3 regions of the Brachybacterium sp. AOP25-B2-12 genome follow, and region 2 is predicted to be linked to each of the others. Evidence: riboswitches for the same ligand, from Rfam matches in the RefSeq annotation. Region 2 holds a riboswitch; each other region holds the start of a gene.
What was found. Region 2 has a riboswitch for thiamine pyrophosphate ahead of ACT3TZ_RS09480 (ECF transporter S component). Riboswitches for the same ligand answer to the same signal wherever they lie in the genome.
Positions count from the first base shown of each region.

Region 1 (7,391 bases), on a different contig from region 2:
CCTCGACATCTGCTCCGTAGAAGCCGTTCATGGTCCCCCCCTGACCCGTGCGGCCCCATCGGCCTGCTCGTGCCGACCCTAGAGCGTCCGACACCGTCGGGCCATGGGTCGGACTCCCCATGACCGATCGGCGCGGCGCTCGCGGTCGGACCCCATACTGGCGGGAACCGTCACAGATACCGACCACGGCGTCACCTCCCAGGAGTCCACATGTCCCGCCGTCTCCGGCACCTCGTGCCGCTCGCCCCCCTCGCCCTCCTCACCGCCTGCTCCGCCACCTCCCCCCTTCCGGCGTCCGGCGCGGTCGACCGCTACGACACCGTCGGCGAGGACGTGGCCACGACCCTCGCCGCGGCGGACAGCACCGATGTCACCTGGTCCCTCACCGAGACCACCCGCACGGTCACCGAGGTCGGCGGCACCTGCTCCTACACCCCCGGCACCTGGACGCCCTCCTCGGCGCTCGCTGAGCCCAGCGACGACGACGCCTGGCAGGGACGCATCGACGCCCTGAACCCCGTCCTCGAGGAGTCCGGCTTCGAGACCCTCGACCGCCCTGCCGCCGACGGCTCCCGCACCGTCCTCACCAGCGAGGACACCCACGGCGCGACCCTCACCATCACGGCCGAGGGCGAGGTCCGCATCCACGGCGCGACGGTCGACGCGGACCCCTGCACGACGAAGACCCTGGGCATCGGCTGACCAGCTCATGCATCGGAGCCGGCATCGGACGTTCCGCCCATGTGCTGCACAGCATCACAGGGCCTCGACCCGCCCGGAACGCCGCCCCGTTGCTAGCATCGGCCACCGGTTCCCGCAGCATCGCACGCGACCACCGAGCACCTGACCACGGCACCTGCGCCCCTCCCCCGTACCCCCCAGGAGAACCATGCTGAGCTGGCTCGAAGCCGCCTTCCTGGGCATCGTGCAGGGACTCACCGAGTTCCTGCCCGTGTCCTCGAGCGCCCACCTGCGGATCGTCGGGACGTTCCTGCCGGGCGCGGAGGATCCCGGGGCGGCCTTCACCGCCATCGTCCAGCTGGGCACCGAGGCCGCCGTGGTCGTCTACTTCTGGCGGGACATCGTCCGGATCATCGGCCGCTGGGCCCGCTCGCTCACGGGCTCGGTGCCCCGGGACGACGCCGATGCCCGCATGGGCTGGCTGATCATCCTGGGCACCATCCCGATCGTGCTGCTGGGGCTGCTGTTCCAGGACCAGATCGAGAGCGTCTTCCGCTCCCTGTGGGTGGTCGCCGCGATGCTCATCGGCTTCGGGATCCTGCTGGGCGTGGCGGACCGCATCGGCGCCCGCCGCCGCGAGCTCGACGATCTCACCTACCCCCACGGCATCCTCTACGGGATCGCCCAGGCACTCGCGCTGATCCCCGGCGTCTCGCGCTCCGGCGGCACCATCACGATGGGCCTGCTGCTGGGCTACTCCCGCGAGGCCGCCGCCCGCTACGCCTTCCTGCTGGCGATCCCCGCGGTCTTCGGCAGCGGCCTGTACCAGCTGGTCAAGAGCTTCGGAGAGCCCGCCGTCTACGGTCCGGGCCAGACGGCGCTGGCCACCGGCGTCTCCTTCGTGGTGGGACTGGCCGTCATCGCCTTCTTCATGAAGTGGATCTCCTCGCGCAGCTTCATGCCGTTCGTGGTCTACCGGATCGCGCTGGGCATCGTCCTGATGATCCTGCTCGGCGCGGGCGTCATCGTCGCCTGATCCCGGCTGTTCCCCGGGCGGGCGCCCTGTGGGTCACGAACCCTCCACACCCCTCGCCGCCTACCCTGGATCCATGACCGACGGTCCAGCCCCCTCAGTGCTCGATGCCATCACCAACGCCCCGGACCCGGTCGACCCCCTCGCCCCCGCGCCCCAGCAGGCGCCCTCCCCCGCCCTGCACATCCTGCAGACGGTCTTCGGGTACGACGCGTTCCGCGGCGAGCAGGCGCAGATCATCGACCAGGTCTCCGGCGGCGGGGACGCCGTGGTCCTCATGCCCACCGGCGGCGGCAAGTCGCTCTGCTACCAGATCCCCGCGCTGCTGCGGCAGGGCACGGGGGTCGTCATCTCCCCGCTCATCGCGCTCATGGCCGATCAGGTCGCGGCGCTGGACCAGCTCGGCATCCGCGCCGCGGCTCTGAATTCGACCCTGGAGCTGCACGAGGTCCAGGCCGTCGAGCAGCAGCTCCTCGCCGGTGAGCTGGACCTGCTGTACATGGCGCCCGAGCGCCTGGTTCTGCCGCGCACCCAGGACCTCCTGCACCGGGCGCAGATCGCCCTGTTCGCGATCGACGAGGCCCACTGCGTGTCCCAGTGGGGCCACGACTTCCGGCCCGACTACCTCGGGCTCTCCGTGCTGGCCGATGCGTTTCCCGAGGTCCCGCGCATCGCCCTGACCGCCACCGCCACCGGCGAGACCCACCGGGAGATCACCGAGCGGCTGCGCCTGGGCGATGCCCGGCACTTCGTCTCCAGCTTCGACCGGCCCAACATCCAGTACCGGATCGGCCCCAAGGACCGGGCGCGCGAGCAGTTGCTGCGCCTGATCCGCGCCGAGCACGACGGCGACTGCGGGATCGTCTACTGCCTCTCGCGCCGCAGCGTCGAGCAGACCGCCGCCTGGCTCGTGGACCAGGGCGTCCACGCCCTGCCGTACCACGCGGGTCTCGACGCCCGCGTGCGTCACCACAACCAGGAGCGGTTCCTGCGCGAGGACGGCCTGGTCATGGTCGCCACGATCGCCTTCGGCATGGGCATCGACAAGCCGGACGTCCGGTTCGTGGCCCATCTGGACCTGCCCAAGTCCATCGAGGGCTACTACCAGGAGACCGGGCGCGCCGGCCGCGACGGCCTCCCCTCGACCGCCTGGATGGCCTACGGCCTGGGCGACGTGGTCAACCAGCGCCGCTTCATCGATGCAGGGGACGGCGACGAGCAGTTCAAGCGCAACGCCCGCGCGCACCTCGACGCGATGCTCGCACTGTGCGAGACCGTCACCTGCCGCCGGGTCCAGCTGCTCGGGTACTTCGGCCAGGAGTCCGAGCCCTGCGGCAACTGCGACACCTGCCTGCACCCGCCCGAGACCTGGGATGCGACCGTTGCCGCGCAGAAGCTGCTGTCGGCGGTGATCCGCCTGGACCGCGAGCGTGATCAGCGCTTCGGCTCCGGGCAGGTGATCGACGTGCTGCTGGGCCGCGAGAACGACCGCTCCCGGCAGTCCCGCCACGACCAGCTGAGCGTCTGGGGGATCGGCCAGGACCTCTCCGAGCGCCAGTGGCGCACGGCCCTGCGTCAGTTGCTGGCCCGCGGGATCGTCGAGGCCGTGGGCGACTACGGGGTGCTGGTCCCCGGCCCGAACGCCGGCCCGGTGCTGCGCGGCGAGACGACGGTGCAGCTGGCCGTGGATCGCGCCCCCGCCAAGGCGGGCGGCTCGCGCTCGTCCGGGTCCGGGTCGCGCTCCCGGGCGGCCGATGCCCTCGAGCCCGCCCAGCGGGAGATCTTCGAGGCCCTGCGGGCCTGGCGGACGAGCGTGGCCCAGGAGAAGAAGATCGCCCCGTACATGGTGTTCAGCGACGCCACGCTGGTGGGGATCATCGACGCGCATCCGCCCACCGTGGGGGCGCTCGGCCAGGTCAGCGGGGTGGGCGCCAAGAAGCTCGCGGAGTACGGGGAGGCCGTGCTCGGGGTGCTGGCCGACGCCTGAGTCCGGGGACCTTCGTCCGCACTGGAGGCACAGGCGGCCCAAGCCCGCTCAGTGCCGTGCCCGTCCCGCTCGGATGCACCGAGGCCCCGTCCGGCCTCACACGAGAGCCTGTTGCCAGAACTCCGCCTCGAGCCGGGTCGCGGTGCCGAACACCTCCACCAGGTGGGCGATCCGCCCCTCCGAGAGCGGGCCGCCTGCGAGATGGTCCAGATGCTCCTCGGCCCGCCGGGACGCCGCCTGGAAATCCTCCCCCGCGTACTCGGCGATCCATTCCGCGTACGGATGCTCGGGGTATTCGGCCAGGCGCGGTGCGAGCTCCCGGCCGATCTCCGCGTAGCCGATCGCGCACGGCGCGAGCGCGACGTCCAGTTCGAGCAGGTCACCGGCCATGCCCGTGTCCAGCACGTAGCGGGTGTACGCGACGGTGGCCTGCTTCTCGGGCACGGCTGCGAGCTGATCCGGCTCGATGCCCGACCGTCCGGCCAGGCGCACGTGCAGGCTGGTCTCGGTGATCGTCGTGGCCAGCGCATCGGCGGCCTGCGCGATCTGCGCGGCGTCGCGGCTCTTGTAGACGGCCAGCGCATTGGCGCGGGCGAAATGCAGCAGGAACCGGTAGTCCTGCAGCAGGTAGTCCTGGAAGGCGGGCAGCGGCAGGGTTCCGTCGCCGAGGCGCTCCACGAACTCGTGGCGCGTGTACGCCAGCCAGTCCGTCTCGTTCTCCGCCCGCAGCAGCTCGAACAGGCTCATGCGGGATCCCCCGCGAAAGGGTGGGCGTACGCGGCGTCGAAGAACGCCAGCTCGAGGTCCACGGCGCGGGCGAAGAACGCCCGGGCGGCCTCCGGATCGGCCGGCCCCACCCGGTCCAGCTCCGCGGTCAGGAACGCCACGACGTCACGGAACGCCGGATTGTCGTGCAGGGTGATCCAGTCCGCGTGGACGAAGCTCTGAGGTCGCTGCTGGGGGGCGTTCTGCGCCCAGTCGAGGTAGAGCCCCTCGACCACGGCCAGCACACCGAGGGCCGCCGAGTAGCTCCCGGTCGCGGCCGCCTCCCGGAAGAGTGCCGTGAACCCCGCGGTCGCGGCCGTGTCGGGCACCTGCGCGCGGGCGTCCTCGGGCGCGCCGAGTGCCTCGAAGGACCGCAGGAAGTAGGTGTTCTCGTCGCCTGCGACCTCCCCCACGAACTGCGACAGGCGGATCCGCGCCGCGAAGGTGTCCGCCGACGCGATCGCCGATCCCAGGAGCACCAGGAAGCTGTCGAGGAAGCGATGGTCCTGGATCAGGTAGCCGGCCATCACCGGATCCGGGACGGTGCCCTCGGTCAGCTCACGGACGAACCGGTGCCCGGTGGCCCGCTCCCACGTCTCCTGGTTCTCGCGCCGCAGCGCCTGGGTGAAGGTCTCGGTCATGGCTGCCTCTCCGTGGGCCCCGCAGGGCCGCGTCTCGGTGACGGGGCGCAGAGCCCCGGGATGGAGACACAGGGTCGGCGGACGTGCGGGCAGACCCCGGCAGACCGTCCATGACATCCCTCCGCGAGTACGAACTCGATCAGGTTCCCGGGTGTGATCTCAGCCCCCGATGGGGCACCCCGTGTCGAGGTCGAGCGTACGGGGTGGGGGCGCGGGTGGCCAGGGAGCGCAGCTCCCGGCCCCCGGGACGACTGAGGCCCGCGGACGACGAACCGTCCTGGTCCCGTGACCCCACGTGCCCTCAGCCCACGGCCCACAGCCCACAGCCCACAGCCCACAGCGTCGATGAACCTGTCACGGCATTCGACCGGCGATCTCCCCTCATCCGGAGCAGCGCACGATCCTCTGACGGCGGTCTTCCCGCCCAGCACTGCCGACCGGTCTCAGCCGACCACTCCTCCCAGCGCAGGAAGTGCCCCGAGGGCGCCCGTCGACCCTGCGCTCGTGAGGAAGGAGAAGCACGCCGAGATCCCCGTGAGGACGAGCCAGACGGCGATCACCACCAGCACGAGCTTGACGATCAGCCACACCAGGGCGCGTCGGCGGGCGGATTCCTCCGCTGTCCGCGGGACGCTCGTGTCCCGCTCGGGGGGTTCACGCAGCTGCTGTTCGGTCACGGGACCCTCCTCGGGTTTGGGGAACTCGTACGGGTTGCAGGGACGGGGCGGCGCATGGGTGCCCTTCTGGCGCGCCGACTGCGGTCAGAGGTCACGCGAGGCCTCCCGGATCTCCTGCTGCGCTCGGGACTCGGCGACGTCGAGTGCGACCGCCGCGACCACCAGGCCGTCGACGACCTCGCGACGGAATCGCCTCGACGCCGCGTCCTGCCACGCGGCACCTATGTCCTCCGAGGTCCGGCGCAGACGGTCGGCACCGTCGCGGATCTCGCTCATCGGACACCGCCGTCCACCCGCACGCCGGCGTCGTCCGCGGCATCGCCCGCCAGACAGCGGACCGGGAGCTCGGTGAGCCCGGCCCGCTGGGCCGCGGCGACGTGCCCCCTGCCCGCCACGACGTGCAGGGGCGGCCCGGGGAGCACGGTCACCGGGTTCTCCAGCAGCCTGCGCACGACCTCACGCAAGGTGCGTTCACCCGACCGGCCGGATGCCGCATCGGCAGCGTCGATGCGCCGTTCCCAGTCCTCGCCCGCGAGGAGGGGAGGCAGGGCGTTCTCGAAGCGCTCGACGTCCCAGCGGTCGCGGGCCGAGCATTCGTCCGAGCCCACCGTGTCGATGTCGCGGAGCGGGACTGTCGTCAGCCCCCATCGGCTCTCCCATCCGGCGATGGCAGCATACGATCCCGAGCCCCCGGCGGCAGCTCCCGCACCGGGACCGCCGGACGACGCGGCGGACGCGCCGGGAGCTGAGCCGTACGCCCCGATCGCGTGGTACTCGTCGAGAAGACCGGAGAGCCGACCGAGCTGTGCTCGCCCCCGCAGGATCAGCGCGCCGCTGATCCCCACGTAGCTCAGCGCCGAACGCCGGTAGCGCTCGGAGGCGGCGTGGATCCTCTCCCCCGCGGCTCGGCACCGCCGCATCGCCTCCTCCGCCTCGGCGAGGGCACGGCGGGCCCGGACGACCTGCTGCTCGGCACGGGACTCATCGGACCGGGCCGCGGACAGCGATCCCTCCGCCGCCCGCAGCCGGGCCAGACCAGGACCCGAGTAGCGAGGATCCGGGTCCACGGCGGCATGGGCGCGGCTGACCTCGACCTGCGCCGCCTGGACCCGCGTCCGCGCGGCCGAGAGCGCACCTCGGGCGGACCCGAGCTCGGATTGCGCATCGTGATGATCCGCCCGTCGGCCCTCGAGCGCTTCGGCGGCCCGGGCCTCGTGCGATCGCAGGGAGCTCCGGGCGGCCGCATCACCGGCGATCATCGCCGCGCCGAACACGGCGATCCCGCGCGCGGAGCGCTGCAGCGCCTCCTGACTGGAATGGGCGGCGGTCATGACGCGCTCACCGCAGGAACTCGCGCAGGGTGCGCGCCTTGGAGTCGACCTCCCGGGAGTGCTCGCCCAAGGCATGGGAGAACCTCCGCATGCCCTTGACCGCCTGGCGCACATCGTTGTCGATGCGGTCCTTGACCCCATCGCGCCAGTCGATCGTCTCGAGCGTCCGCTCGAGCTCCCGGTTGAACCGCTCGACGTCGTCCTGGATCCCCCGGAGACGTCGGGCGAAGCGCTCGAGGTCCTCGGGGCTGGCGTGCACCCGGTTCATGCGACGAC
Region 1 is NZ_JBQSXW010000020.1:40,503-47,893, reverse strand. Features, by position in the region: gene ACT3TZ_RS13075 (C2 family cysteine protease) at 1-31, opposite strand, end outside; gene ACT3TZ_RS13070 (hypothetical protein) at 211-702, shown strand; gene ACT3TZ_RS13065 (undecaprenyl-diphosphate phosphatase) at 893-1,717, shown strand; gene recQ (DNA helicase RecQ) at 1,791-3,701, shown strand; gene ACT3TZ_RS13055 (TenA family protein) at 3,798-4,448, opposite strand; gene ACT3TZ_RS13050 (TenA family protein) at 4,445-5,107, opposite strand; TPP riboswitch at 5,207-5,299, opposite strand; gene ACT3TZ_RS13045 (hypothetical protein) at 5,551-5,784, opposite strand; gene ACT3TZ_RS13040 (hypothetical protein) at 5,869-6,060, opposite strand; gene ACT3TZ_RS13035 (hypothetical protein) at 6,057-7,115, opposite strand; gene ACT3TZ_RS13030 (hypothetical protein) at 7,123-7,383, opposite strand; gene ACT3TZ_RS13025 (FtsK/SpoIIIE domain-containing protein) at 7,380-7,391, opposite strand, start outside.
Region 1: linked by a shared signal. The riboswitch ahead of ACT3TZ_RS13050 (TenA family protein) and the one ahead of ACT3TZ_RS09480 (ECF transporter S component) in region 2 are both predicted to bind thiamine pyrophosphate.

Region 2 (7,391 bases):
CGCGGCGGCCTCGAGGAGCACGATCGCCATGGCGGTGTCGTCGGTCCACTCGCCGACGTCCCAGCCCAGGATCCCGCCGCCGACCATGCCGACGTCGTCGGACTCCGGGATCGGTGCCTGGAACTCGTACGGGGCGCCCAGGGCGTCCCCGGTCGCGGCGGCGACCACGCAGCCCACGGCGCGGGTGCGCTGGGCAGGCGTGAGGCCCTCGGCCCCACCGTGGTCCGTCGGCGTCGTCACCGCGACATCGTCCCACATCAGAACGGATCGGCACCAACGACGCGACCCGGGCGAGACGTTGCTCGCGCTCGGGGCGGCACAGGGACGCGCAGGGCCCCTCCCGGTAGTCTGGCCACGCACAGAAGGAGTTGTATGTCGACCACCTCGACCCCCCGTCCGGACGGCGCGCACGGGACCCCTGCGCCCGCGCCCTCCGACGACGCCGTGACCGACGCCTGCGGCGACCCCCACGACCACAGCGATCACGACCATCCGCCCACCGGCGCGGAGATCGTGACCGGCCTGATCCGGGGCTTCTCGGTCCTGACCCTCGTGGTCCCCGCGCTGGGTCTGGCCATGCTCATCGCGTGCCTCGCCGCGACCCCCTCGACGCCGCTGGTGCTGTTCGTGGGCACCGTGCTCGGCGGCCTGCAGCTCGCCGTGCTCGTGGCCACCAGCGTGTTCGTCTCCCGCTCGCACGCCCGTCTCGCACTGCATCCCGGGCTGCTGACCGCCCGCTCGGTGCTCGAGGAGGTGCTGCGCGTCGCGGCGGTGCTGCTGGCGCTCGTGCTGTGGCCCGCCGAGGCCCGCGGTCCCATGGGGCTGTGGGTCGGCGCGGGCTGCGCGCTCGTGTGGGTGGTGCTGACCACGGTGCAGCTGGCCTCCGCTCGGCAGCGCATCGCCTCCCCGTCGTCCTGGTCCCAGGAGATGGTCGCGACCCTGCTGCTCGAGCGGGTGTCCGTGCGCCGCTCGATGGTGATCCGCGCCGCCGACGTGGTGGGGCTGATGCTCTTCCAGCTCGGCGCGACCGTCCTGGTCGCGGCGTCGCCCGTGATGGTCGTCGCGACGATCGTGCTGTCGGTGGCCACCGGGTTCTCGACCCTGGCCCTGCAGCGCCGCGCCCCGTCGGCACGGACCGGATCGCCCTGGGCCTTCGCCCCGCTGGGGATCGGCCTGCTCACCGCGGCGCTGGCCCTCCTCGCCTCCCTGTCCGCCTGACCCGCGGCGCGGCGCACGACCCCGCAGCACCGCACCTGCACGAGCACCGGAACCGCCCGACCGACCCCGCAGTCCAGCACCGAGGAGAACCCGTGAGCGCCACCGAACCGACCACCCGACCCGACTCCGCCGGAACCCTCGCCGCGGGCCTCGACCGCAGCGCCGTGGACCCGTCCGTGCGTCTCCAGGACGACCTCTTCGGACACGTCAACGGCCTCTGGCTGCGCGACCACGTGATCCCGGGCGACCGGTCGAGCGACGGGGAGTTCCGCCGCCTGCGGGACCTCTCGGAGTCCCAGGTGCGCGAGATCATCGAGGACGCCGCGGCCGACGACGCCGCCGAGGGCGCGACCGCACGGATCGGCGCGCTCTACCGCCAGTTCATGGACGAGGAGGCGATCGAGGCGCGCGGCACCGCACCGCTGGAGCCGCTGCTGGCCGCGATCGGGGACACGCCCGATCTCGCCGCGCTGACGCGTCTGACCGCCTCTCCCGACGCCGGCACCTCGCTGATCCACGCCTACGTGTGGACCGACGACCGGGATTCCACGCGCTACCAGGTCAAGCTGCACCAGGGCGGCCTGGGGCTGCCCGACGAGTCCTACTACCGCGACGAGCGCTACGCCGAGGTCCGCGAGGCCTACGTCCACCACCTCGCACAGCTGGCCCGGCTCGCCGGCCTCGAGGGCCGCCCGGGTCTCCTCGAGGGCGACGCCGACGAGATGGCCCGTGCGGTCCTGGAGCTCGAGACCGCGATCGCGCATGCGCACGTGGACGTCGTCCGGGTGCGGGACTCCGAGAAGTCCGACAACCCCATGGACCGCGCGGCGCTGGCCGCGACCTCCCCCGGCTTCGACTGGGACTCCTACGTCGAGGGGACCGGCGCGGACGCCGTCGCCTTCGACGTGGTCAACGTGGGCCAGCCCGAGTTCCTGTCCGCGGCCGCCCCCGTGTGGGCCGGCACGCCGCTTCCTGTGCTGCGCACGTGGCTGGCGCTGCACACCGTCTCGGCCTACGCCCCGTACCTGCCCGCGGATCTCGTCGCCGAGGAGTTCGACTTCTCCGGGCGGGTGCTGTCCGGGGCCGAGGAGCTGCGTGAGCGCTGGAAGCGGGGCGTCGCCTTCGTCGAGGGCGCCGTCGGGTTCGACGTGGGACGCCAGTACGTCGACCGGCACTTCCCGCCCACCCACAAGGAGCGCATGGACGCCCTGGTCACCGCCCTGCTGGACGCCTACCGCGCGTCCATCCAGGACCTCGACTGGATGACCCCCGAGACCCGTGAGCGCGCCCTCGACAAGCTCGAGCGCTTCACCCCCAAGGTGGGCTACCCCGAGCGGTGGCGCAGCTACGAGGGACTCACGGTGGACCCCGAGGACCTCGTGGCCACCGTCCGTGCGAGCCGCCGCTTCGACGCCGCCTACGAGTACGCCAAGGTCGCCGGGCCCGTGGATCCCTACGAGTGGCACATGACCCCGCAGACCGTCAACGCCTACTACAACCCGGGCGCCAACGAGATCGTGTTTCCCGCGGCGATCCTGCAGGCCCCGTTCTTCGACGCCGACGCCGAGGACGCCGTGAACTTCGGCGGGATCGGCGCCGTGATCGGCCACGAGATCGGACACGGCTTCGACGACCAGGGCTCGAAGTACGACGGCGAGGGCAACCTCCGTTCGTGGTGGACCGAGGCCGACCGCGAGGAGTTCGAGCGGCGCACCGCCGCCCTGATCGCCCAGTTCTCCGAGCTCAGCCCCCGCGAGCTGGACGACTCGCACACGGTCTCCGGCGCGCTGACGATCGGGGAGAACATCGGCGACCTCGGTGGGCTGTCGATCGCCGTCAAGGCCTACCTGCGCACCGCCGGGGACTCCGCGGCCGTCGAGCTCGACGGCCTGACCGGTCTGCAGCGGCTGTTCTGGTCCTGGGCCACCGTGTGGCGCGGGAAGAACCGTCCCCAGGAGTCCGTGCGACGTCTGGCCACGGACCCCCACTCCCCCGCGGAGTTCCGGTGCAACGTGCCCGTGGGCCACATCGACGCGTTCTACGACGCCTTCGGCGTGATCGAGGGCGATGCGCTGTACCTCGCCCCCGCCGACCGCGTGCGGATCTGGTGACCGCGTGAACGACGACGCCGGGTCCGGCGCCGACTCCGCCGTCTACCGGGGCACCACGACCCCGGGCGTGGTGGGCTGGACGCGCGTGGGGATCGTGGTCGGCGCGGCCCTCGTCCTGGCGGTGGTGCCCCTGCTGGGCGGGATGACCAGCGGGCCGGCGCTCGCGGTGTTCGCCCTCGTCGCGCTCCTGTCGATCGCGGCATGGACCTGGATGGGGCTGCGCACGACGTTCGTCGTCGACACCGACGGGGTCACGGTGCGCCTGGGCGGGTTCTGGCGCCAGCGCACCTGGCCGCTCCCCGACTTCCGCGGCGTGCAGCTGCGCACGATCCCCGCGGAGCGGCTCGGCGCGACCGTGGGCGGGGTGGGACGCCGCGCGGGCCTGCTCCTGCCGCCGATGCCCGGGGACGTGACCGCTCTGCCGGGTCGCCGCATCCTCACACCCGGGGACCAGCGCCGCCGCTCCAGGATGGTGGTCTCCCGAGCCGGGACGATGGTCGAGATCGTGGGGCGCGGTGCGGAGAACTACCTGCTGTCGGCGGACGACCCCCGGGCGACCGCCGAGGCGCTGGACGCCCTGATCCATCGGGGGCGTCGCCGCCCGTAGCCCCGTGCACGGGGTAGGATCTGCTCGTCATCCACTGACAGGGGAGCACCACGAGGTGCTGAGAGTGCGTGAACGGCGCAGACCCTCGAACCTGATCCGGTCAATACCGGCGTAGGGAGTCGGGATTTCTCTCGTGGCACGCTCGCGCCGGGCTCCGGTGCGCGTGTGCGACGGCCCTTCCCCCGATGGAAGGAGCTCATGATGACCACCACCTCGACGGAGCGCACCGCGCCCCCGTCCTCCCGCGGCGCGGGTCTGGCCTCGCGCCCCCTGCTGAAGTACCGCACGATCGACCTGGTCGTGACGGTCGCGATCGGCGTGGCCTTCGGCGTGGCGTTCCTGGGCTACGGCCAGCTCTACACCCTCCTGGACCCGTTGTTCGCGGCGTTCCGACCGCTGGTCGGTCTGCTGACCGGATTCTGGTTCCTGCCCGCGATCGTCGCCGCGCTCGTGGTGCGCCGCCCCGGCGCGGCCCTGCTCGCCGAGCTCATCGCGGCGTGCCTGGAGGCGCTGCTGGGCGGTCACTGGGGGTTCGGCACCCTCGTCTCCGGATTCCTGCAGGGCGGTGGCGTCGAGCTCGCCTTCCTGCTGACCGCCTACCGGCGCTTCACGCTGCCCGTGGCGATGCTGGGCGGTGTCCTCGCGGCCGCCTTCGAATGGGTCTACGAGCGCTTCGCCTACTACCCGGAGTTCTCGACCTTCTTCGGCCTCATGCTGCTGGTGTTCTTCCTCGTCTCGGGCATCGTGCTGGCCGGGGTGGTCGGCTGGGCGCTGACGCGGGCGCTCGCCCGCACCGGCGCGCTCGACGCGTTCCCGGCCGGGACCGAACGCGCCGAGGAGCGACTGGTCTGAGCGCGCCGACCACGGAGGCGGAGCACCGGGCACCCGACGCCGCCGAGCACCCCGTCGAGCTCGCGCTGGACGGGGTCTCGTGGCGCCCCGCCACCCGGCGTCTGCCCACGATCGACGACCTCACCCTGCACATCGCCCCCGGCGAGCGGGTGCTCCTCGCGGGTGCCAGCGGCAGCGGCAAGTCGACGGTGCTCACGGCGCTGGCAGGGCTCCTGGACCCCACGGGCGGGGACCTCACCGGCACGGTGACCGCGCCGTCCCGCCCCGGTGAGCGCGGTCTGCTGCTGCAGAACCCCGTGCACGCGCTGGTCGGGGAGACGGTGGGCCGCGACACCGCCTTCGGCCCCGAGAACATCGGTGCCGACCACGCAGGGATCCAGCACCGCGTCACCCGGGCACTGCGGGCGGCCTCGGTCGACGTCGGGGCCCGGGACCGGTGCCTGGACGCCTCGGGCGGCCAGCAGCAGCGGATCGCGCTCGCGGGGGCGCTGGCCCTGGCACCCGGCGCGCTGCTCCTGGACGAGCCGACGAGCATGCTCGACGCCGAGGCGGCCGCCCGCGTCCGCACCGCGGTGCTCGAGGCCGTGCACGGCCGCACCCTGGTGGTGGCCGAGCATCGCGTCGGGCCCTGGTTGCCGCACGTCGATCGACTCGTGGTGCTCGGCCCTCAGGCGCACGTCGTGGCCGACGGGCCGCCCGCAGAGCTCCTCGCCTCGCAGCGGCACCTCCTGCTCGAGGCGGGTCTGCGACTGCCGCCGGCCGAGGGCGGCGACGGCACAGCGGTCGAGAGCGCAGATGACGCGGGCACGACCGGCGCGTCGGCGACGCCGGGCGGGGTCGCCACGGCGGACACGGTGGGCGGACCGGACATGGTGGGCGGGCCGGAAGCGATCGGCGGACCGGACACAGTGGGCGGGCTGGACCGGCCGGTCGGGGCTGCCGGGCCGGACGGTGCGGTCAGGAGCGACGAGGTCCTGAGCCTCCGTGGCCTCTCGGTGGCCGTGCGCGGCTCTCGCGGTCCGCGCCGGGCACCCCGGCCCGCTCTCCTGACCGACCTGGACCTGGGCGTCTGCCCCGGCGAGCTCGTGGCCGTCACCGGTCCCAGCGGCAGCGGGAAGACGTCCCTGCTGCGGGTCGTGCTCGGGGTCGATGGGGCGCGCGGCGGCACGATCACCGGTCCGGGCGCGGGGCGGATCGCCTGGGTGCCCCAGGATCCGGAGCACTCGTTCGTGGCCCCGACCGTGCTGGCCGAGGCCACCGCCTCCCCGCGGGCCACCGACCCCGACCACGCCCGTGCGCTCCTGTCTGCGGCAGGCCTCGAGCATCTCGAGCGGGCGAGCCCCTATGCGCTGTCCGGGGGCGAGCAGAGACGCCTCGCCGTCGTGGCCGCGCTCGCGGAGCGTCCGGCCCTGCTCGTGCTGGACGAGCCCACGGTCGGGCTGGACGCCCACCGCTTCGACGCGCTCCTGGGGCTGCTGGCGACGGCCCGGAAGGACGGCTGCGCGGTGCTCGCGGCGAGCCACGACCCCGAGCTCGTGGCCCGTGCCGACCACGTCCTCGATCTCACCCGCCACCGGTCCGAGGCCGCGGCGGGCAGGTCCGAGGCTCCCGGGACCGGCGCGGACCCGACGTCGGTCGACACGACCATCGGGCGCGCCCGCCTGGCCCACCGCGCCCCGGCGGTCCTCCTGAACCCGCTGACCGCGTGCCTGATCGGCGCCTTCGCCGCCATCGGCTCCTTCGCGGTCGACACCTGGCAGATCGGCCTCGTGGCGATCCTGCCGACGCTGCTGCTCGCGCCGCTGGCGACCCGCACCGTCCGCGGCACGCTGCTGCGCTCCTCCCCCGTCCTCCTGAGCGCGGCCGGGCTGCTGTGGTCGACGGCCCTGCTCTCTGCGGCGCCGTCCCTGTCCCCCGAGGCCTGGCTGCTGGGCGTCAAGGAGGCCCTGCGGATCCTGGCCTTCGTGCTGCCCGGTGTGCTCGTGCTGGGCTGCATGGACCCCACGGCGCTGGGAGACGCGCTGGGCGGACGGCTGCGCCTGCCCGGTCGCGTCGTCGCGGCCTCGGTCGGCGGGCTCGTGCGGGTGGGGCACATCGGCCGGCAGTGGGACGTCATCATGACCGCCCGTCGCCTGCGCGGTCTCGGTGCGACCCGCTCCTGGCGGCATCCCGTGCGGACGCTCACGAGCACCGTCACGGTCCTGTTCTCGGCGACCTTCGCGCTGCTGGTCGACGTGCTGCGCGCCGCCTCCTGGCAGGCGCTCGCGATGGACGCCCGTGGCTTCGCCGGCGTCGAGCACCGGACCTGGGCGCTGCCCAGCACGTTCGGTCGGGCCGATGTCATCGGCGTGCTCGTCGCGGTGGTGCTGCTGGCGCTGCCGTGGGCCGCCCGTTGGGCGACCGGAGGCTGAGGCCGCAGCGCGAGGATCCCAGCCCGTCATACGACCTGCTCTCCGTGAGGGAGCGGCGGCGATCGATGCGACCCAGGTCCCGCGACCGCTCTCGGACCCGACGCCGGGAGTCCCCGCGCGCTACCGAGCGCCCTCCGAGCGACGTCGGACCCAGGTGGCGAGGAACACGACCAGTGCGACGACGGCCGCGGA
Region 2 is NZ_JBQSXW010000011.1:20,526-27,916, forward strand. Features, by position in the region: gene ACT3TZ_RS09460 (ADP-ribosylglycohydrolase family protein) at 1-240, opposite strand, end outside; gene ACT3TZ_RS09465 (hypothetical protein) at 373-1,218, shown strand; gene ACT3TZ_RS09470 (M13 family metallopeptidase) at 1,311-3,329, shown strand; gene ACT3TZ_RS09475 (hypothetical protein) at 3,334-3,936, shown strand; TPP riboswitch at 3,966-4,071, shown strand; gene ACT3TZ_RS09480 (ECF transporter S component) at 4,135-4,788, shown strand; gene ACT3TZ_RS09485 (ATP-binding cassette domain-containing protein) at 4,899-7,199, shown strand; gene ACT3TZ_RS09490 (hypothetical protein) at 7,320-7,391, opposite strand, start outside.

Region 3 (7,391 bases), on a different contig from region 2:
ATCGTGCGATCTGCTCCGCGGTGAGCTCGGGACCCGGTGCGACCAGGGGCGGTAGGTCGGATCCATGTGTCCCGACGGGTGCCGCGGTCACGGCGGGAGCCGAGGGCGCGCCACTCCTCGGGTTCCCAGAGACCCCAGGGGCCGCAGGGACCCCAGGGATCGCAGGGACCGCAGGGACCGCAGGGACCGCAGGGACCGCAGTGTTCTCGGCGACGACGGAGGTCGCGGAGGTCCCGGGGCTCCCGGACGCCGATGCCGCCGTCAGGGACCCAGGGGCACCCGGCATCCCGGCCCGGTCCCCGGTCACAGCGACTCCGCCTCACGGGAGGACCCGGCGGTCTCGACCAGGCCGTCGACAGCCGATGATGCCCGGGCCAGGCGTCGTCGCGGGATCCGTCCCGCCCGGGCCGCGAGGCGGCCTGCGCGCACGGCGAGCGCCATCCCCTCGGCCATCGCGGCGGGGTCCTGCGCGCGGGTGACCGCGCTCGCGACCAGCACGGCGTCACAGCCCAGTTCCATCGCCAGCGCCGCGTCCGAGGCGGTGCCCACCCCGGCGTCGAGCACGACCGGCACGGCGGCGCGCTCGGCGATGAGGGCGATGTTGTGGGGGTTCAGGATCCCGAGCCCGGTGCCGATCGGCGCACCCAGCGGCATCACCGCGGCGGCCCCGACGTCCTCGAGGCGGCGGGCCAGCACGGGATCGTCGTTCGTGTAGGGCAGGACCGTGAAGCCGCGCGCCACGAGCTGTGCGGTGGCCTCGAGCAGCTCGGGCCCGTCGGGCAGGAGGGTGTCCTCGTCGGCGATCACCTCGAGCTTGACCCAGTCGGTGCCGAGCGCCTCACGGGCCAGCTCCGCGGTCAGCACGGCGTCGCGCGCGCTGTAGCAGCCGGCAGTGTTGGGCAGCGCCCGGATCCCGAGGTCCCGCAGCAGGCCGAACACCGACGTGCCCACGTCGGCGCTGTAGCGGCGCATCGCGACGGTGGTCAGCGCGGTCCCGGACACGACGAGCGCGCGCTCCAGCGCGGCGAGGTCGGTGGCACCGCCGGTGCCCATGACGAGCCGGGAGGCGATCGGGTCGCCGGCGACGACCAGCAGATCGTCCTCGGGGTCGACACGGGCCGTGGCCTCGCCCCGGCCCGACATTTCCGCATCCCGCGGTGCGCGCGCGGCATCCGGCCCGCCCGCCTCGATCGGAGCCGCCCCGCCGCCGGCACCGGCACCGGCTCCAGCACCGTCTCCGGCTCCGGCTCCGGCTCCGGCTCCGGCTCCGGCTCCGGCTCCGGCGACACCCTCCCCGACAGCGGCATCGTGCGTCGTCCTCATCCTCAACCCCCCTGCACCGCGGTCACGAGCTCGCACCGCGCATCGGCCTCGAGCGGTCGTGCGGCCCAGCGGCTGCGGGGTACGACGGCGTCGTCGACGGCGACGGCGACCCCCAGGGCGGTGCCGTCCAGGGCCAGGCCGTCCTCGCCGATCTCGTGGCCGAGGCGGTCGGCGACGAGGTCGCGGACGGTCCAGCCCCCGGGCACCTCGGCCCTCTCGCCGTTGACGGTCAGGGCGATGCTCATGCGTCCTCCTTGGTGAAGCGCTCGGGGCGCACGGCCCCGGGCAGCGGATCGGGGTGGCCGTCCACGAGGTCGGCGGTGCGCCGTGCGGCCCAGGCCGACAGCAGGATCCCGTGTCGGTGGTAGCCGGTGGAGACGATCACGCGCGGATCGCCGGGCACCGGGCCCAGCAGCGGGAGGTCGTCGGGGGTGCCGGGGCGGTCGCGGGTCGTGGTCTCGACCAGCTCGGTCTCGCGGATCGCCGGCAGGATCTCGGCGGCGTCCTGCAGGAGCTGCAGCACTCCCCCGGCGGACGTCCCCGCCAGCGCGTCCTCCCGGCTGGTGGCGCCGAGGACAAGACCCAGGCCGTCGCGCGGCACGAGATAGACGGGGCGCCCGCGGACGACGGCGCGCACGGTGCCCGTCAGCAGGTGCTCCTCCCCGGGCGCCAGGATCTCCCGCGGTACCCGCAGGCGCAGCACGTCGCCGCGCACGGGCCGCAGGGCCAGGTCCAGGGCGCGGTGCGGTCCGGCGATTCCCGGGGCGCCGAGCCCGGCGGCGAGCACGATCCGGTCCCCCGGCAGCGCGTCGAGGTCCTCGACGCTCCGCAGCTCGATGCCCACGCCCCGGGCGCCCAGCACCGCGTGCACGGTGTGGGCCAGGAGGCGCGGATCGACCTGGTGATCGGCCGCGATGCGCACGGCACCGGCGATCCCGGGGCCGAGCGCGGGTTCGAGGCGGCGGGCCTCGCGCGCGGTGAGCTCGTCGACCTCCGAGCCCGCTGCCCGTTGCAGGACCGCGAGGTCGCGGAGCCCGGCGACATCGGCGTGGTCGCGCCCGACGACGAGCGTGGCGTCCTCGCGGTATCCGGCGTCCCGCGCGCTCAGCGGGTGGTCCAGGACGCGGGAGAGCGCGGGGATGCGGGCGGCGAGGGCGCGGTGGTCCGCGGCGGCCTCGCGCATGAGCTGCCACAGGGGCCCCTGGCCCACCTGGACCTCGGCGGCCGGGGCGAGCATCCCGGCGGCGGCGTGGGTGGCGCCCTCGGCGATCCCGGTCGAGACGACGTCGACCCGGTGCCCGCGCTCGGAGAGCTCGAGGGCGGTGAGCAGGCCGATGATCCCGGCTCCCACGACGACGACGTGCATCGGGCGATCCTCCTGACGGCGGCATGACCCGCATCCAGTGCTGGTGGTCGGCGCCTCGCGCCCTCTCAGCCCGGTGCTCGGGCTCCCACGGAACGCGGTGATCCTACCGCTCGGACCTGTGGAAGGCTGGCCCCATGGACGATGGCCGACGGGGGAGCAGCGGGGAGCGACGACGCGGGGGTCCCGCGGTGGGACGCCGCCGTCGGGCACGCCTCGCCGACGCGCGGCTGTACGTGTGCACGGACCTGTCGCGAGGCCCCGAAGGGTTGGTCCGCTTCGCCCACGCGGTGTTCCGCGGCGGGGTGGACGTCCTCCAGGTGCGGGACAAGGGTGCCGAGGCCCGCGCCGAGGTGGCGGCGCTGCGGGCGCTGCGCCCGGTCGCGGACCGCTACGGCGCGCTGCTCGCGGCCAACGATCGCGCGGACGTCGCGGTGCTCGCCGACGTGGACGTCCTGCACCTGGGTCAGGGGGATCTGACCTCGCACGATGCACGATCCCTGGTGGGTCCCGACGTGATCCTGGGCCGCTCGACCCGCACCCTCGCGCAGGCGCTCACCGCCCACGACGACCCCGAGATCGACTACTTCTGCACGGGCCCGATCTGGCCCACGCCCACCAAGCCCGATCGGCCCGCCGTGGGACTCGAGCCGCCCCGGGCCGTGGCGCGCCACCGCCGCGAGGTGGCCCGGACCGATACGGACACCGAGCCGATCGGGGCGGTCACCGCGCCGTCGCATCCCGCCCTGGGCGGCACGCCGTTCTTCGCGATCGGCGGCGTGGACCTCGCGCGGGTGCCCGAGGTGCTCGCGACGGGGGCCGACAGGATCGTCGTGGTCCGCGCCCTCACCCAGGCGAGGGATCCCGAGGCCGCGGCGCGGGCGCTGCGGGCCGCCGTCACCGGCGGCTGACCGGGAGGACCGGCGCCCGGGCCGACGACACGCCGTGCCCCATCGGCCACGGCCCCCGGGGAGGGCGCGTCGCCCCGCCCGAGGGCCTCACCGCGCGCCGGCCATCTCCGGCTCCTGCGCCGCCACGGCCCGTCGGGCGTACTCCCCGCCGCGGACCCGGGTGGCGACCACGAGCACGATCAGCGCGAGCGCCGTGACGGCAGACCCCACGGCCAGGGGCGAGGCGTAGCCGAGCCCGGCGGCGATCGCGAGGCCGCCCAGCCAGGCGCCGAGGGCGTTGCCGATGTTGAAGGCGGCGATGTTGGCGCCGGAGCCGAGCGTCGGGGCCTCCTGGGCGTGCGCGAGGATCCGCATCTGGAGCCCGGGCACGGTCGCGAAGCCGAAGGCGCCCATGAGCAGCAGCCCCGCGACGGCGGCGACCTGGTTCCCGACCAGCAGTGCGAAGGCGGCCAGCACGACGGTCAGCGCCGCGAGGACGACGATCAGGGTGCGCGGGAGGTCGCGGTCCGCGGCGCGCCCGCCCAGGAGGTTGCCGGCGAACAGGCCGATGCCGAGGACGGTGACGACGGCCGACAGCCACACCTGGGGCCGGGCGAAGACGCGGAACTCGCCCAGCAGGGATCCGGTGCGCTCGGGGGCGGCCACGCGCGGCGTGAGCACGGCGATCCCGAGAAGGGCGAGCACGCCGATCCCGGAGATCGCCCAGAACGTGGAGCGCCACCCCGCCGCCTGGCCCAGGAACGTGCCCAGCGGGACGCCCAGGACGTTCGCACTGGTCAACCCCGTGAACATGAGGGCGATCGCGGCGGCACGGCGGGCGGGCGGGACGAGGTCCGCGGCGACGACGGCTCCGATCCCGAAGAACGCGCCGTGGCACAGCGCCGCGAGGATCCGGCCCAGCAGCATGAGGCCGTAGGTCGGGGCCAGGGCGGAGACGAGGTTGCCGACGATGAACAGCACCATGAGCCCCAGCAGGGCGCGCTTGCGGTCGATCCGGCCCAGGGCCGCCGTGAGGGCGATCGCGCCGACGGCGACGGCCAGCGCGTAGCCGGAGATCAGCCCTCCGGCGAGCTGCTCGGTGACACCGAGGTCCGCTGCGACCTCCGGCAGGAGGCCGGCGATCACGAACTCGGTCAGGCCGATCCCGAAGCCGCCGAGCGCGAGGGCGTAGAGAGCCTTGGGCATGTGTCCACCTCGATCGATAGTCCGCGCGCGCACTAGTTGCACACGCAATCGTGAGAGATGGTTGCAGACGCTCTCTTTCTGCGCAAGCCCCGGTACAGTGGACGACGGATCACGAGCAGCACGAGGAGTCGCACATGGGCATCAGGGACGACGCCGTGCAGGTGCGCGCGCGCGGATGGCGCCGCCTCGTCGCGCTGCACGGACTCATCGAGGGCGAGCTCGGGATGGCGCTCGAGGCCGAGCACGGCCTGTCGGTGGTCGAGTACACGGTGCTCGAGGCCCTCGGGCGTCAGGACGGCTGGCACATGCGCATGCAGCAGCTGGCCCGCGCGGCCGCCCTCTCCGCGAGCGCGACGACGCGCCTGGTCACCCGGCTCGAGGACCGTGGGCTGCTCACCCGGATCCTGTGCGCCGACGACCGTCGCGGCATCTACACCGAGCTCACGCCGGCCGGCCAGGAGCTGCTGGCGTCCGCCCGCCCCACCCACGACCGCGTGCTCGAGGAGACGCTGACGCGGGCCGCGGAGACCCCGGAGCTGCGGGGGCTCGTGGACACGCTGCATGGAGCCCCGGGTACTCCGACCGACGACGAGAGCGCGGAGCCCGCGACCCTCGGCGCCCGGTGACCTCGGGCACGCCACGTCACGCTCAGCCGAGCCCGAACACCCCCGCCACGAGGTTCACCGCGGCGCCCAGGATCACGAGCCCGAAGGCGAAGGACACCAGGCCGTGGCGCAGCACGATGCCTCGCATCCGGCGGCTCACGGCGCCGGTGTCCGTCACCCCGTAGGTCATGCCCACCGCGTACGCGACGTAGAGGAAGTCCTGGTAGGTGGGCGGATCGTCGTCCCCGAAGTCGAGCCCGCCGCCCTCGGCGTAGTAGCGATGGGCGTAGTGGATCGCATAGGTCTGGTGCACGCAGGCCCAGGCGCCGAACACCCCGAGCAGGGTGATCACAGCCCCCAGCGGATTTGCCCCGCCCGATCCGCCCGCCCCGAGGTGCAGGGCGACCGTCACGATCACGGCGAGCGCCGAGGCGCCCGCCGTGATGCCCTCGTCGGCGGCCGGGCGCAGGTCCTCGCGGCTCGCGCTGCGGCGGGTGCGCTCGGCGTCCATCGGCCACAGGGAGAGCCACGAGGCCACCAGGAACACGGCCTCGCCGACCGTCACGCCGATCATCACGGCCCGCGTGTGGTCATCGAGGACCCACAGCACCGCCCCGAGCGCGCCGCCGACGAGCACGGCGAGCACGAGGCGCAGCCGGGTGGACTCCTGGAGGCGTGCCACCGTCCCTGCTCTCAGGCGCCGCGCGCGGCGAGCGCCTCGCGCACGGACCCCCAGGAGGCGAGCACCGCGCGGGCGTCGTCGTCGGTCTCCTGCTCGACGGCCTGCACGCGGGCCTCCTCGAGCATCTCGTCGATGTCGACGCGGGTGCCCCGGTCGATCGACGCGACGGCGGCCTCGACCATCGCGAAGCTGAGGATGTTCTCGTGGACCTCGCACATGGGGGTGCGGCCCTCGCGCAGGGCGGTGCAGAACTCCACGAGCGAGGCGTCGATCTGGTCGAGCTCTGGATCCGCGTCGGCGGCGATCGCGGCCGCGAGGCCCGCCGTCTCGGCCTCGTCCTCGGTGCCCAGCACCGGCGCGCCGGTGCCGTCCCAGGTGGCCGAGCCGTCCTGCGCGCCGATCCGCCACTCGCTGTTCCAGTAGGTGGGCAGGCCGCGGGCGCTCCAGGTGCCGTTGTAGACGAACAGGGAGCCGCCCGTCATCTCGAAGGTGCACGAGACGGTCGAGTCCCCCGCGTAGACGCTCCACGGGGGGTTCACGCCGTGCGCGGTGACCGCGACCGGATCGGTGCCGGTGATGTAGCGCGCGGTGTCGAAGGCGTGGATGCCCATGTCCCGCAGCAACGGGTGCTGCTGCTGGGCGCGGAAGCCCTCGTGCTCGGTGAACAGGTGGAAGAACGCGCTGGTCAGCACGGTGGGTCCGTGCTCGGCGACGAAGCGTCGCAGCTGGCGCACCTGGCGGAAGAACCGTCGCGACTGGGACACCATGAACAGCGTTCCGGTGACCTCGGAGTGCGCGACGAGGCCGAGGGCCTCCGGCAGCGTCTCGGTCACCGGCTTCTCGCCGAGCACGGGGATCCCCGCATGCAGGGCCTTGACGGTGATCGGGTGGTGGGCCACCGGCACGGTGGGGTTGATGATGATGTCCGCGCCGACCTCGCGGGCGAGGTCCACGCCGTCGGTGCCCACCGCGACGGACGCGGGGTCCGCCACGCCGGACTTCGCGATGACGCGCTGCGGGGCGCCCTCGACGAGGTCGGCGACGCCGGCGAGCTCGGCCACGGCGCTCGCGGCCACGACCTCGCTCCACCACTGCCCCATGCCGCCGGCGCCGATGATCACCGCGCGCAGCGGCGGGGCGTCGGCCGAGGCCGCGATCTTCTGCTCGGGCGTCCGCTCGACGGCATGGTCCGCACCGTGCTCGGTGACGACCTCAGGGGTGCTCTCGCTGCCGGGACGGGCCGACACGACGGTCTCAGATGACACGGAGGGACTCCTCGGCGGGCCGGTCGCCCGCGCGGAACCAGTCGCGCTGGGCATTGG
Region 3 is NZ_JBQSXW010000015.1:67,093-74,483, forward strand. Features, by position in the region: gene ACT3TZ_RS11575 (ThiF family adenylyltransferase) at 1-91, opposite strand, end outside; gene ACT3TZ_RS11580 (thiazole synthase) at 304-1,143, opposite strand; gene thiS (sulfur carrier protein ThiS) at 1,326-1,568, opposite strand; gene thiO (glycine oxidase ThiO) at 1,565-2,689, opposite strand; TPP riboswitch at 2,683-2,788, opposite strand; gene thiE (thiamine phosphate synthase) at 2,824-3,597, shown strand; gene ACT3TZ_RS11600 (MFS transporter) at 3,685-4,782, opposite strand; gene ACT3TZ_RS11605 (MarR family winged helix-turn-helix transcriptional regulator) at 4,917-5,408, shown strand; gene ACT3TZ_RS11610 (DUF1345 domain-containing protein) at 5,431-6,069, opposite strand; gene ACT3TZ_RS11615 (Gfo/Idh/MocA family protein) at 6,081-7,334, opposite strand; gene ACT3TZ_RS11620 (ThuA domain-containing protein) at 7,324-7,391, opposite strand, start outside.
Region 3: linked by a shared signal. The riboswitch ahead of thiO (glycine oxidase ThiO) and the one ahead of ACT3TZ_RS09480 (ECF transporter S component) in region 2 are both predicted to bind thiamine pyrophosphate.